2 regions of the Streptomyces sp. MMS24-W38 genome follow, and region 2 is predicted to be linked to the other one. Evidence: predicted binding sites of a transcription regulator. Region 2 holds the regulator's gene; the other holds the start of a gene.
What was found. The regulator HrcA, encoded in region 2, represses chaperone genes, less so after heat shock. The targets are predictions, from matches to a motif close to TTNGCACTCNGNNNNNCNGAGTGCNAA.
Positions count from the first base shown of each region.

Region 1: groES (co-chaperone GroES) is a predicted target of HrcA. The motif match lies at 4,350-4,376, and genes of this name have one in related genera.

Region 1 is NZ_JCBCPP010000001.1:2,445,135-2,452,681, forward strand. It holds gene AC6F7H_RS09755 (DEAD/DEAH box helicase) at 1-2,079, shown strand, start outside; gene groL (chaperonin GroEL) at 2,156-3,775, opposite strand; gene groES (co-chaperone GroES) at 3,894-4,202, opposite strand; gene AC6F7H_RS09770 (polysaccharide deacetylase family protein) at 4,513-5,400, opposite strand; gene AC6F7H_RS09775 (class I SAM-dependent methyltransferase) at 5,558-6,784, shown strand; gene AC6F7H_RS09780 (LacI family DNA-binding transcriptional regulator) at 6,812-7,547, opposite strand, start outside.
Region 2 is NZ_JCBCPP010000001.1:4,523,365-4,530,911, reverse strand. It holds gene dnaJ (molecular chaperone DnaJ) at 1-671, opposite strand, end outside; gene hrcA (heat-inducible transcriptional repressor HrcA) at 671-1,687, opposite strand; gene AC6F7H_RS19505 (MBL fold metallo-hydrolase) at 1,857-2,588, shown strand; gene AC6F7H_RS19500 (DUF3097 domain-containing protein) at 2,632-3,438, shown strand; gene hemW (radical SAM family heme chaperone HemW) at 3,641-4,873, opposite strand; gene AC6F7H_RS19490 (SpoIIE family protein phosphatase) at 4,931-6,907, opposite strand; gene AC6F7H_RS19485 (helix-turn-helix domain-containing protein) at 7,207-7,547, shown strand, end outside.

The DNA of each region.
Region 1 (7,547 bases), 2.1 Mb from region 2:
CAGGAGGAGGCGATCGAGCCCCTGCTGTCCGGGCGGGACGCCGTCCTGCTGGCGCCGACCGCCGGCGGCAAGACGGAGGCCGCCGCCTTCCCCCTGCTCACCCGTGCCGGGCGGCACGGGTGGAAGGGCACCGGCATCCTGTACGTCACCCCGCTGAAGGCCCTCCTCAACAACCTGCACCCCCGGCTGGAGACGTACACGGGCTGGGTGGGGCGGACCGCGGAGCTGTGGCACGGCGACATCGCCTCGAGCCGGCGCCGGCGCATCCTGTCCCGGCGCCCCGACCTCCTGCTCACCACGCCCGAGTCGCTGGAGGCCATGCTGGTCAGCACGCATGTGGACCACCGGGTGTTCTTCTCCGGGCTGCACAGCGTGGTGGTCGACGAGGTGCACGCGTTCGCGGGCGACGACCGCGGCTGGCACCTGCTCGCCGTGCTGGAACGGCTCCAGAGGATCGTCGGGCGGCCGGTGCAGCGGGTGGGGCTGTCCGCCACCGTCGGCAATCCGCGCGAACTGCTGGACTGGCTCCAGGGGTCGGGGCGGGGGCGGCGGCCGGGGCAGGTCGTCGCGCCCGGTGTCGCGCTGCCCGAACCGGGAGTGCGGGCCGGGGTGTCCGCGCCGGACGCCCCGGGCGCGAGTCCGCCGCCCGGCGACGTCGAACTGGACTACGTGGGCTCCGTCGCCAACGCGGCCACCGTCATCTCCGCCCTGCACAGGGGAGAGAAGCGCCTGGTCTTCTGCGAGAGCCGGCGCACCGTCGAGGAACTGGGCGAGCAGCTCCGGCTGCGCGGCGTGACCACCTTCCTCTCGCACGCCTCCCTCTCCACCGACGAACGGAGGCGCGCGGAGGAGGCGTTCGCCGAGGCCCGGGACTGCGTGATCGTCTCCACCAGCACCCTGGAACTCGGCATCGACGTCGGCGACCTGGACCGGGTGGTCCAGCTCGACGCGCCCGCCACGGTCGCCTCGTTCCTGCAACGCCTCGGCCGTACCGGACGCCGCCCCGGCACCCACCGCAACTGCCTCTTCCTCGCCCTGGACGACGAGGGCTTCCTGGACGCCGCGGCCCTGCTGCTGGCCTGGTCGCGCGGCTGGGTGGAACCGGTGACCGCGCCCCCCGAGCCGCGGCACCTCGTGGCCCAGCAACTGCTCGCGCTGTGCCTCCAGGAGCACCGGGTCGGGGAGAACCTGTGGCAGGAGTGGTGGGGCGGCCTCGGCGTGTTCGGTGCCGCCGCCGAACCCGTCGTACGGCACCTGGTGGAACAGGGCTACCTGGAGCGGGACTCGGGCACCCTGTTCATCGGGCTCGAGGCCGAACGCCGCTTCGGACACCGGCACTTCGTGAACCTGACGGCCTCGTTCACCGCGCCCCCCGAGTTCACCGTGCTCAGCGGGCGGACGGAGATCGGCCGCACCGACCCGGACCTGCTCACCGAGGAGACCGACGGCCCGCGCAAACTGCTTCTGGCGGGCCGCAGTTGGCTGGTGACGTACATCGACTGGCGGCGCAGGCGCTGCTTCGTGGAGCCCGTGGACGAGGGCGGGCGCGCCAAGTGGAGCGGCTTCGGGGCGCATCGCGTCCGGTCGTTCACCCTGGCCCGTGCCGTACGCGACGTGCTGCTCGGGGGCGATCCGCCCGTGTCCCTGACCCGGCGGGCGGAGGCGAAGCTCGCGGCCGCCCGGGAGAGTTACCTGGACGTGGTGCGTCCGGCGGGCACGGTCATCACCCGTCGGGGCGCCGACGACGTGCGCTGGTGGACCTGGGCCGGGCACCGGGCGAACGCCACCCTGGCCGCGTCGCTTCCGTCCGTCGTCCTGCGGCACCGGGTCGTCGACGACCGCTTCGTCCGGCTGCGGGACGACGTGACCCCGCAGTCGTGGCGGGCGGCGGTGGCGGACGCCGGGACGGGTCTGACCCTGCCCGAGGTGGACCCGCACGCCGTGCGCGGCCTGAAGTTCGCCGAGGCGCTGCCCGCGCGGCTCGCGGAGGCCACCCTCGCCGCACGGCTGGGTGACGCCGAAGGGGCGCGGGCGGCGCTGGCGGAGCCGGTCCGGTTCCTGCTGCGGCAGGACGGCTGACCGCACGGGGAAGGCCCCCGCTCCGGACCGGACCTTGCGTCCGGGGTGGAACGGGGGCCTTCTACGAGCGGGATGCTCAGTGGGCGTGGCCGTGGCCCGCGGCGGCCGGCTCCTCTTCTTCCTTCTTCTCGACGACCAGGGTCTCGGTCGTGAGCAGCAGGGAGGCGATGGAGGCGGCGTTCTCCAGGGCGGAGCGGGTGACCTTGACCGGGTCGATGACGCCGGCCTTGACCAGGTCGCCGTACTCGTCGGTGGCGGCGTTGTAGCCGCTGCCCTTCTCGAGCTCGGCGACCTTGGAGACGATGACGTAGCCCTCGAGGCCGGCGTTCTCGGCGATCCAGCGCAGCGGCTCGACGGCGGCGCGGCGGACGACCGCGACACCGGTGGCCTCGTCGCCGGTCTTGCCGAGGTTGTCCTCGAGGACCTTGACGGCGTGGACGAGCGCGGAGCCACCACCGGAGACGATGCCCTCCTCGACCGCGGCGCGGGTCGCGGAGATGGCGTCCTCCAGACGGTGCTTCTTCTCCTTCAGCTCCACCTCGGTGGCGGCGCCGACCTTGATCACGCACACGCCGCCGGCCAGCTTCGCGAGGCGCTCCTGGAGCTTCTCGCGGTCCCAGTCGGAGTCGGTGGTCTCGATCTCGGCCTTGATCTGGCCGACGCGACCGGTCACGTCCTCCTTCTTGCCGGCACCGTCGACGATCGTGGTGTCGTCCTTGGTGACGGTGACGCGGCGGGCGGAGCCCAGCACGTCCAGGCCGACCTGGTCGAGCTTGAGGCCGACCTCCTCGGAGACGACCGTGGCGCCGGTGAGGACGGCCATGTCCTGCAGCATCGCCTTGCGGCGGTCGCCGAAGCCGGGGGCCTTGACCGCGACGGCGTTGAACGTGCCGCGGATCTTGTTGACGACCAGGGTCGACAGGGCCTCGCCCTCGACGTCCTCGGCGATGATCAGCAGCGGCTTGGAGGCGTTGGCCTGGATGACCTTCTCCAGCAGCGGCAGCAGCTCGGCGATGGAGCCGACCTTGCCCTGCGTGATGAGGATGTACGGGTCGTCCAGGACGGCTTCCATGCGCTCCTGGTCCGTCACGAAGTACGGCGACAGGTAGCCCTTGTCGAAGGCCATGCCCTCGGTGAAGTCCAGCTCCAGACCGAAGGTGTTGGACTCTTCGACGGTGATGACACCGTCCTTGCCGACCTTGTCCATCGCCTCGGCGATGAGCTCGCCGACCTGCTGGTCCTGGGCGGACAGCCCGGCGACGGCGGCGATGTCGGACTTCTCGTCGATCGGGCGCGCCGAGGCGAGGAGGTCCTCGGAGACCGCGGCGACGGCGGCGTCGATGCCCTTCTTCAGGGCGGCCGGGGAGGCGCCGGCGGCGACGTTCTTCAGGCCCTCGCGGACCAGGGCCTGGGCCAGCACGGTCGCGGTGGTCGTACCGTCACCCGCGATGTCGTTGGTCTTGGTCGCCACCTCCTTGACCAGCTGGGCGCCGAGGTTCTCGTACGGGTCCTCGACCTCGACCTCGCGGGCGATCGTGACACCGTCGTTGGTGATGGTGGGGGCGCCGAACTTCTTGTCGATGACGACGTTGCGGCCCTTGGGGCCGATCGTCACCTTCACCGTGTCGGCAAGCTTGTTGACGCCGCGCTCAAGGGCGCGACGGGCGTCCTCGTCGAACTTCAGGATCTTCGCCATGGCAGCGGGAGCCCTCTCGGAAATCAGGGGTGAAAAATCACTGCGCCCCGGGCGCCCGGCTCGGTGAGCGTATCGGGACCAGGGGCGCAGTTTCGGAGCAAATGTGCTACGAGGTGACTTACTTCTCGATGATCGCGAGAACGTCGCGGGCCGAGAGAACGAGGTACTCCTCGTTGTTGTACTTCACCTCGGTGCCGCCGTACTTGCTGTAGAGCACGACGTCGCCGACCTTCACGTCGAGTTCGACGCGCTTGCCGTCCTCGATGCGGCCCGGACCGATGGCCAGGACAACGCCCTCCTGGGGCTTCTCCTTGGCGGTGTCCGGAATGACCAGGCCCGAAGCCGTGGTCTGCTCGGCGTCGAGCGGCTGGACCACGATGCGGTCCTCGAGCGGCTTGATGGCAACCTTGGAGCTGGCGGTCGTCACGATCCGACCTCCCCCTTCGGAGATCTCACGGGGTTAACTGTCTGAGGTGGCGACCAGGTCGATCCGTCGTCGCGGGTGCCGGACCTGCCCGTCGCGTGTGTTGGCACTCTCCAGGGGGGAGTGCCAGACCCGAGACTATGACCGCGATTAGCACTCGGTCAAGCGGAGTGCCAATTCACCGCGTTCGCGTCGCCGGAGTTCCCGCGTACGCCGGTCCGGAAAGCCGGCCCCTGTTCGGGTGATCATCCCCGGGGCTGCCACCCCCGGACGCCCGCTTCAGCCTGAACCGCCACGGCCGCCCCCCGCCGAATCACAGGTAGTCCTCCAGGCGCCCCACCGCGTACCCCTCGGCCGTGACCTTGTCCAGGAAGCGGCGGATCATGTCGGGCATCGTGCCCTTCCACTCGTTCCGGCCCCGGAAGTGGGTCAGGACGATGTCGCCGGGGTGCAGCTTCCGGTCGCCCTCTCGGTACTCCCAGCGGTCGACGAAGACCTCCTCGTTCCACAGCGGGACGTACTCGATGCCGCAGGACTCGGCCGCGCGCAGGGTGTTCTTGTCGTAGCTGCCGAACGGCGGGCGGAACAGGACCGGGCGACGGCCGTACCGCTCCTCGAGGACGTCCTGCATGCCGCAGATCTCGCGCTTCTGACGGGCGCGGGACAGGCCGCGCAGGGACGGGTGGTTCAGGGTGTGGTTGTTCAGGCCGACACCCAGGTCCTGCATCTCCTCGAAGTAGCCGTAGTCCCCCTTGATGACGTAGTCGCTGAGGAACGCGGTGTACGGGATCTCCAACTCGCTCATCATGCGCAGGAGCTCCGGGTCCTTCTCGGCGCCGTCGTCGATGGTGAGGAAGACGACCCTCTCGTCCGTGGGGACGGTGGTGAAGACCGGGGGAAGGCCCAGTTTCCGGTGGCCGTCGACCTCGAAGCCCTTACGGGTGGTGATCCTCGGCTTCTTCTCGGGCGCCGGCGGAGCGGTCCGGGGCACCAGCTTGAGCCCCCAGCGCTTCGCGGCGGCCACCCGTGCGGCGTGCGCGGCGCGCAGTTCGGGGGCGTAGGAGTCGGGCGCGCGGGCCGGGGGCGCACCGAGGGGCTGCTGTCCGCCCGCAGCCGGGCCCGGAGCGGTGGAGTTCTTTCCGCAGCCCGCGACGAGAGGGGCGAGGGCCGCGAGGGTGAGTACGGCGGCACCGGCCCGCACACCCCACCTTGACCGCCTTTTATCGTTTTGTCCTACTAGTCGCATGGAGCCGGATCCTCGCAGTCCACCGCCCCGGAGCCGGCCCGACACCGCGGCCGGCGGCGCACCGTCCACCGACTGGCCCACAGCCGGCCCGCACCTGACCCACAATGGGCCGGTGAACGACCGCACCCCGCTCTCCGCCTCACCCCTCGCCCCGCTCCTCACCCCCGAGGGCCGCGCCCTCCTCGACGAGGTGCGCGACACCGACCCGGCGCGGGAGCTCGCCGTCGCGACCCGGCTGCGCCGTGAGCATCCGGCCGAACTGGTCTCGGCGGCGCTCGGCCAGGCTCGCCTGCGGCAGCGGGCGGTGGCGAAGTTCGGGGCCCAGGACGCCGCGCGCATGTTCTTCACGCCGAACGGGGTCGAGCAGTCGACCCGGGCGAGCGTGGCGGCGTACCGGGCGCGGCGGCTGAAGGAGTCGGGCGTGACCTCGGTGGCCGACCTGTGCTGCGGGATCGGCGGGGACGCGATCGCGCTGGCCCGCGCCGGGATCCGGGTGCTGGCGGTGGACCGGGACCCGCTCACCGCGGCGGCGGCCCGCGCGAACGCGGACGAGCTGGGTCTGGCCGGGCTGATCGAGGTGCGGGAGGCCGACGTCACGGAGGTGGACCCGGCCGGTTACGACGCCGTCTTCGTCGATCCGGCCCGGCGTGGCGGCCGCGGTCGCGTCTTCGATCCCGAGGCCTACTCACCTCCGCTGTCCTGGGCGATCGAGGCGGCCCGCAAGGCACCCCGCGCCGCCGCGCTGAAGGTCGCCCCGGGCATCCCTCACGAGGCCGTCCCCACCGACGCGGAGGCCGAGTGGATCTCGGACGGCGGGGAGGTGAAGGAGGCGGTGCTGTGGTTCGGCAACGGGCGGACGGCCGCCGCCGGATCGGGGAGTGCGGCGCCGGCGATCCGGGCGACCCTGTTGCCCGGCCCGCGCACGCTCCTCTCCCGCGGGCTGCCGGACCCCGCGGTGCGCCCGCCCGGCCGATACCTGTACGAGCCCGACGGCGCCGTCATCCGCGCCCATCTCGTCGCCGAGGTCGCCGAACAGCTCGACGGCGGGCTCATCGACCCGACCATCGCCTACGTCACCGCCGACGAGCACCGCCCCACCCCGTACGCCACCGCCTACGAGATCACCGACCGGCTCCCCTTCAACGTCAAGAAGCTGAAGGCGCTGCTGCGTGAGCGCCGGATCGGCACGCTGACCGTCAAGAAGCGCGGCTCGGCGGTGGAACCGGAGGAACTCCGCCGCAAGGCCCTGCCCAAACCCCACGGCCCCGAGTCCGTCACGGTCTTCCTCACCCGCGTCGCAGGCGCCCCGACGATGCTGCTGGGGCACCCGGTGCGGTGAGGCCCGCGGGCGGCAGTCCTCGACGCCCTAACGCCCTCGCCCGGCCGGCGGCGCTCCCGTACTGCTGCGCACCACCAGGCTCGTGGCCAGTTCCACCCGGGTCGCGGCCGCCGCGCCCTCGCCCTTGCCCAGGTCGAGGACCAGCCTGGCCGCCGCCTCGGCCATCTCGGTCAGCGGCTGCCGTACGGTCGTCAGCGGCGGCCCCACCCAACGGGCCACCGGCAGATCGTCGAACCCGACCACGCTCAGGTCCTCGGGGATCCGCAGACCCAGCTCACGCGCGGCCTCGTAGAGACCGAGCGCCTGGAGGTCGTTGCCGGCGAAGACCGCCGTGGGCCGGTCCTCGCGGCGCAGCAGGGCGAGGCCCTGGCGGTAACCGGTCTCGTGATGGAAGTCGCCGGGCATGATCAGCCCGGGGTCCACCGGAAGCCCGCCGGTCTCCAGCGCCGCCCGGTAACCGTCGATGCGGGCGCGGCTGCACATCATCTGCGAGGGGCCGCTGATCGCCCCGATCCTGGTGTGCCCCAGCTCGACCAGATGCCGGGTGGCGGCGAGGCCGCCCTGCCAGTTGGTCGCGCCGATGGAGGGCACGTCGGTGCCCGGGTCGCCCGCCGGGTCCATCACCACGAACGGGATGGAACGGCTGGTCAGCAGCGCCCGCCCGGACTCGTCGAGACCGGACAGGACGAGGACCACCCCGTGCGGACGGCGCGCGGCGACCTGGTCGGCCCAGGTGCGCCCCGGCGTGAGCCGCCCCGCGCTC
Region 2 (7,547 bases):
ACACCGGCCGGGATCTTCACGGTCAGGGTGCGGCGGGAGCGGACGCGTCCGTCGCCGGCGCACTCCGGGCACGGGTTCGGGACGACGGTGCCGAAGCCCTGGCACTGCGGGCAGGGGCGCGAGGTCATGACCTGGCCCAGGAAGGACCGGGTGACCTGCGAGACCTCACCGCGGCCGCGGCACATGTCACAGGTCTGCGCGCTGGTCCCCGGCGCGGCGCCCTCACCGCTGCACGTGGTGCACACGATCGCCGTGTCGACCTGGATGTCCTTGGTCGTGCCGAACGCGGCCTCGTCCAGCTCGACCTCGATCCGGATCATCGCGTCCTGGCCGCGGCGGGTGCGCGAGCGCGGACCGCGCTGCGACGCCGTGCCGAAGAACGCGTCCATGATGTCGGAGAAGTTCCCGAAGCCGCCCGCGCCGAAGCCGCCCGCGCCGCCGCCGGCCCCGGCCTGCGAGAGCGGGTCGCCGCCGAGGTCGTAGACCTGCTTCTTCTGCGGGTCCGACAGCACCTCGTAGGCGGCGTTGATCTCCTTGAACCGCTCCTGGGTCTTCGGATCCGGGTTGACGTCCGGATGCAGCTCGCGGGCGAGCCGCCGGAAGGCCTTTTTGATCTCCTCCTGCGAAGCGTCGCGGCGCACGCCGAGTACGGCGTAGTAGTCCGTGGCCACTACGACTCCGCCAGGATCTGTCCGACGTACCGTGCCACTGCGCGTACCGCTCCCATCGTTCCCGGGTAATCCATGCGGGTCGGACCGACCACGCCGAGCTTGGCAACAGCCTCGCCGCCCGAACCGTAGCCCACCGACACCACTGAGGTGGAGTTGAGTCCCTCGTGGGCGTTCTCATGACCGATACGCACGGTCACGCCCGGATCCTTCGCCTCGCCCAGCAGCTTGAGAAGCACGACCTGCTCCTCGAGCGCCTCCAGTACGGGCCGGATCACAAGGGGGAAGTCATGTCCGAAGCGGGTCAGATTGGCGGTACCGCCGATCATCAGCCGCTCCTCGTTGTCCTCGACGAGCGTCTCCAGGAGGGTGGAGAGCACGGTCGAGACCGTACCGCGCTCCTCGGGGTCGAAAGCCTCGGGGAGATCCTCGACGAGAGACGGTACATCGGTGAAACGGCGGCCCGCGACACGGCTGTTGAGCCGCGCCCGCAGATCCCCCAGGGTCGCCTCGCCGATCGGCGCCGGACAGTCGATCATGCGCTGTTCGACCCGCCCGGTGTCCGTGATCAGCACCAGCATGGCGCGCGCGGGCGCCATCGGGAGCAGCTCCACGTGCCGCACGGTCGAGCGGGTCAGCGACGGGTACTGCACGACGGCCACCTGCCGGGTCAGCTGCGCGAGCAGCCGCACCGTGCGGGCCACGACGTCGTCCAGGTCGACGGCGCCCTCCAGGAAGTTCTGGATGGCGCGCCGCTCGGGGGCGGTCATCGGCTTGACGCCGGCGAGCTTGTCCACGAAGAGCCGGTAGCCCTTGTCGGTGGGGATGCGCCCGGCGCTGGTGTGCGGCTGGGCGATGAACCCCTCGTCCTCCAGGGCCGCCATGTCGTTGCGCACGGTGGCCGGGGAGACGCCCAGGTTGTGCCGCTCGGTGAGGGCCTTGGAGCCGACGGGTTCCTCGGTTCCGACGTAGTCCTGGACGATGGCGCGCAGCACCTGGAGCCTGCGTTCACTGAGCATGGCGCACACCTCCAGAAGCCTTCCGCCCGGTCCGTTCCCTGAATGTCCTGGCACTCTTCGCACGCGAGTGCCAGACTTCCCCGCCCAGTGTACGGCCGGTGGGTACACCCCGGGCAAGGCCGGTCCCACGCCGTCGCGCGGGGAAGCCGTGGGCGATTAGCGTCGCGGTATGACGGTGAGTTGGGAAGAGTCGGGATGGGAACGGCTGGCGCCGGGAGTGGGCCGGTGCCGGCTGCCGGTGTGGGACTGCACGGCGGGGCTCGTCGTCGGCGTGGGCGCGGCGCTGCTCGTGGACGCCGGTTCGAGCCTGGGCGAGGGCGCCCGGTTGCGGGCACGGGCGCAGGCGCTCGCCGGTGGGCGTGTGACGCATCTCGCTCTCACCCACCCCCATTTCGACCATGTGCTGGGGGCGGCGGTGTTCGCGGGCGCGGAGGTGTTCGGCGCGGTGGGCGTGGACACGGTGCTGGCACGGGGGCGCGAGGAACTGCGCGCGGACGCGGAGCGCGAGGGTCTGGACGCGCGGGCGGCGGAGGAGGCCGTGGACGCGCTGGCGCTGGTCCGCCCCCGGCACACGGTGTCCGGCGAGTGGACCCTCGACCTGGGCGGCGGACGGCAGGTCCTCCTCGCGAACGTGGGCCCCGGGCACACGGCGCACGATCTGGCGGTGCTGGTGCCCGGCGACCCGGAGGTGGTCTTCTGCGGCGACCTGGTGGAGGAGTCCGGCGAGCCGCAGGCGGGCCCCGACGCCGTCCCGTCGCGGTGGCCGGCCGCCCTGGACCGGCTGCTGGCCCTGGGCGGCGAGGACGCGGTGTACGTACCCGGTCACGGAGCGGTGGTGGACGCGGCGTTCGTACGGGCCCAGCGCGACGCCCTCGCGGCTCGTTTCGGCGTGTCGGGCTGACCCTTCGGCCGAACGGGGGCCCGGTTCTCCTATCGTCATCAGAATGCGCCAGTACTCCCCTGACCTGACCCCCGGGTGGAAGAAGTCCCCGCCCGTCCCCGAGGTCCCGGCCGAGCCCGGTCTGGTGGTGGAGGAGCCCGGCAGCGGATTCTGCGGCGCGGTGATCCGCTGCGAGGCGGGCACGGTGACCCTGGAGGACCGCTTCGGCAAGCACCGGGTCTTCCCGCTGGAGCCGCGCGGCTTCCTGCTGGAGGGCCGCACGGTGACGCTGGTGCGGCCCGCCGCGGGCCCGGCGCGTCCGACCCGTACGGCATCCGGTTCGGTGGCCGTCCCGGGCGCACGCGCGCGCGTGGCGCGCGCCGGGCGCATCTACGTCGAGGGCCGCCACGACGCCGAACTGGTCGAGAAGGTGTGGGGCGACGACCTGCGCGTCGAGGGCGTGGTCGTGGAGTACCTGGAGGGCGTCGACGACCTGCCGGCGCTCGTCGACGCGTTCGCTCCGGGCCCGGACGCGCGGCTGGGCGTCCTGGTGGACCACCTGGTGCCGGGCGCGAAGGAGTGGCGCATCGCGGAGTCGGTCACCAGCGAGCACGCCCTGGTGGTGGGCCACCCGTACATCGATGTCTGGGAGGCGGTGAAGCCGTCGTCCCTGGGCATCGAGGCGTGGCCCCGGGTGCCGCACGGCCAGGACTGGAAGACGGGGGTGTGCCGGGCACTGGGCTGGCGCGTGGCGAACACGGGGGAGGCGTGGCAGCGGATCCTCGGCGCGGTGCGCTCGTACAAGGACCTGGAGCCGGCGCTGTTGGGCCGGGTCGAGGAACTGATCGACTTCGTGACGATGCCGTCCTGACCCGGGCTTTCCTCGCCCTCGCCGCCCCTACCCGTCCCATCCCGGGGGTGCCGCCCCCGGACCCCCGCTCCTCAAGCGCCGGAGGGGCTGGAATCAGCCCGTCCGGCGTTTGAGGACGAGGCCGTTCAGGCCGAAGGGGGTATGGGGCGGCGCCCCCAGGGGACGGGAATGGGAAGGGGCGGCGGGGGCGAGGGAAGCCTGCTCAGTCGACCAGGTCCCGGACCACCGCGTCCGCCAGCAACCGCCCCCGCAGGGTGAGGGCCGCACGGCCCTCGTCGTACGCCCCCTGCCGCAGCAGACCGTCCGTCAAGGCCCGACGCGCCGCCGACAGCCCCTCCGCACGGAGAAGAGCCAGCGGAACCCCTTCCTCGAGCCGCAGCTCCAGCAGAATCCGCTCCACCCGCCGATCCTCGTCCGACAGGACCTCCCGCCCGGCCCCCGGCGACCGCCCCGCCGCCAGCGCCGCCGCGTACGCCCCCGGATGCTTCACGTTCCACCAGCGCACCCCGCCCACGTGCGAGTGCGCGCCGGGCCCAGCGCCCCACCAGTCCGCGCCGCGCCAGTACAGCTCGTTGTGCAGGCAGCGCCCCGCGTCGGAGGTGGCCCAGTTCGACACCTCGTACCAGTCGAAGCCGGCCGCCGACAGGGCCTCCTCGGCGATCAGGTACCGGTCCGCGTGCACGTCGTCGTCGGTCATCGGCACCTCACCGCGCCGGATGCGGCGGGCGAGCTGCGTGCCCTCCTCGACGATGAGCGCGTATGCGGAGACGTGGTCGGGCCCGGCGCCGAGGGCCGCGTCCAGCGAGGCCCGCCAGTCGTCGTCGGACTCGCCGGGGGTGCCGTAGATCAGGTCGAGGTTGACGTGCTCGAAACCCGCCGCCCGCGCCTCGGCGACACACGCTTCCGGGCGGCCGGGGGTGTGTGTGCGGTCGAGGACCTTCAGCACGTGCTGCCGGGCGCTCTGCATGCCGAAGGAGACCCGGTTGAAGCCGCCCTCGCGCAGGGTCGCCAGGTAGGCCGGATCGACCGACTCGGGGTTCGCCTCTGTGGTGACCTCGGCGTCCGCCGCCAGCCCGAACTCGTCACGGATCGCGCCCAGCATCCGTACGAGGTCGTCGGCGGCCAGCAGGGTGGGGGTGCCGCCGCCGACGAACACCGTGCGGACCTCGCGCGGGTCGTCGCCGAGCACCTTGCGGGCCAGGCGGACCTCGTCGATCAGGGTCTCGGCGTAGTTGTCGCGGGAGGCGAGCACCCCGCCGCTGCCGCGCAGCTCGGTGGCGGTGTAGGTGTTGAAGTCGCAGTAGCCGCAGCGGGTCGCGCAGTACGGCACGTGCAGATAGAACCCGAGGGGGCGCGCTGCGGCCCCGGCGAGCGCGGACGCGGGCAGCGCGCCGTCGGCGGGGACGGGCTCGCCGTCGGGGAGTGCGGAAGGCATGTGCTCCATTGTCCCGCACTCGCTCCGGTCCCTTCCCGCGTCGTCGGCGCCCCGGTGTCAGTCCGCCTGGAGCACCAGCAGGGCGAGATCGTCCTCCGGTGGCCGCGCCCCGAACTCGTGGACCAGCCGGCTGATGCGTTCCGCTGTCAGGTCGGCGTCCAGCCCGGCGCAGCCGGCCAGCGCGGCGGCGAGTCCGTCGCCGTCGTCGAACTGGCGGAAGCCGGAGCGCCGCTCGGTGACGCCGTCGGTGACGCAGAGCAGGGTGTCGCCGGAGCGCAGCTCGAAGGTGTCGCTGGTGTAGGTGGCGTCCTCGACGACCCCGAGCAGGGTCTGCGACCGGGCCACGGTACGGACCGTCCCGTCGGGCGAGAGCAGCAGCGGCAGGGGGTGTCCGGCGGAGGCGAGGGTGCAGCGGGCGCCGCCCTCGACGAGGGTGAGTTCTCCGTAGAGCAGGGAGAGGAAGCGGGTCTGGGGGCCGTCCCCGGGGGCGGCCGGGCGGGCGCCGGCGGCGACGAGCGCGCGGGCTGCGGCGTCGGCGGCCTCCGTGGCGTCGTCGAGGAGCAGTTGGTTGAGGCGGTCGAGGACGTCGGCGACGCGGTAGCCCTCGCGGGCGAGCAGCCGCAGCCAGGGGCGGACCAGACCGATGACGACGGCCGCCTCGGGGCCCTTGCCCTGGACGTCGCCGATGGCGAAGCACCAGCGGCCCGGCCCGGCCGGGAACAGGTCGTAGAAGTCGCCGCTCGGTCCGCCCTTGTCGTGGGGCTCGTAGACGAGGGCGGAGCGCACGCCGGGGATCTCGGCGACGGCGCCGGGCAGCAGCCCTCGCTGGAGCACGGCGCTGATGGTGGCCTGGCGGGCGTACTGCCGGGCGGCGCCGATGGCGAGCGCCACGCGCCGCCCGAGGTCCTCCACCAGCCCGGTGACCTCGTCCGGGAACCGCCCGATCCCGGCCCGCCCGATCACCAGCGTCCCCAGCGGCCGGCCACCGGCGACGAGCCGGTAGGCGAGGGCGGCGCCGGGGCCGGTGTCCTCCTCGCGGCCCTCGGTCAGGTGGAGCGCCTTCTCCGGCCAGGGGTAGACGACCGGTCCGGTGCTCAGTGGATCGGAGGGAGGCGGGGGATCCTGCTCCAGCACCCGGCTCAGCTCCTCGACGCGGCTCTCGTCGGCGTGCCAGACACGGGCGAGGCGGGGTCCGCCGGCCCGTGCCCCGTCGTTCCGGCCGCCGTGGCCGGTGGTCTCGTCCTCAAGCCACACCGCGCACCAGTCCGCCAGCCGCGGCACGATCAGCTGCCCGGTGAGCGCGGCGACCAGGTCCTCGTCCAGCTGCCCGGCGAGCAGATCGGACGCCTCGGCGAGGAAGGACAGCGCCCCACGCCCGAGCCAGGCCCCGTCCCGCCGGTACGGCCGGGGTGAACGCCATTCCTCGCTGTCAGGCTCCGCCTCCCAGACGTACGCGTCGAACGGAATGCCCGCGCTCCCTGCGCTCTCCGTTTCCTCCGCGTCCTCTGCACTCTCCTCCGCGCCCTCCGTGCCGTCCGCCGCGAAGTCCCCTCCTACGGGGATCCGGGCCCAGATGGTTTTGGTACCGGGGCGGTAGGTGATCCCCCAGGCCTCGGAGAGCGCGGCGACCAGGCGCAGGCCGCGTCCGTGCTCGGGGCTCTCGTAGGGCGGTGCCTCCGGCTCGCCGCCGCGCGGGGCGCGGGAGGGGTGGAGGTCGGTGACCTCGACGACGAGGGCGCCGGTCTCCTCCTCGAGGCGACAGGTCAGCCGTACCTCGGTGCCGGCGTGCACGACGGCGTTGGTGACCAGTTCGCTGGCGATCAGCGTGGCGTCGTCGCCGGCGCGAGCGGTGAGGTGCTCGGCACCGGGCAGGGCGCGCTCCGTCCAGTCGGCGAGCGCCGCCCGCACCAGGGCCCGCGCGGTGCCCGGCGCGAGGGAGCCGCCGGACAGCGCCGCGTCCGCCCGCGCGCACGCCCGCGCGGGCGCCTCCGAGACGGCACTCGGGGTCTCCCGTTGCGTCGGAATGGCCCTCATGGGCAGCTCCCCGGGCAGTTCGTACGAATACGCCTCGATCAATGCCGCCAGGGTGACAGACCGACCCCACCCATAAGCAACGAGTTACCGAAGTGGACCCCCGGGAGCCAGAACAGTGCTAAGCACACAGCCAACACCTGACCGAAAACCGATCACTTTCGCGCAATACCGGCCCCCCACTCCGCCGGGCCCCGCACAGCTCGCCCTGGACGGTCCCGCCGGGGTGGAACCGGGCTCCCTGCCGCTGAATATCCGAAATATATATTGCGCAAATTATGCTTCATACCTACGGTGAGGGCATGCCACCGAAGCGCGAACCCGAGCAGATCACCGACCTCTCCCGACTGAAGGCGTTCACCAACCCCCTGCGGATGCAGCTCTACCGGCTGCTGTACGCCGCGGGCACCGCGACCGCGTCCCAGCTCGCCGAGCAGGTCGACCAGGCGCCGTCGCTGGTCAGTTACCACCTGCGCAAGCTCGCCGAGCACGGCTTCGTGACCGAGGCGAGCGGCCGGAGCACCGACGGCCGTGAGCGGTGGTGGCAGGTGGCCTCGGAGGAGGGCTGGGGCTTTCGCAACTCGGACTTCGCGGACACGCCTGAAGGGGCCACTGCCGTCGGCGCGGTGACACGCGGCATCCT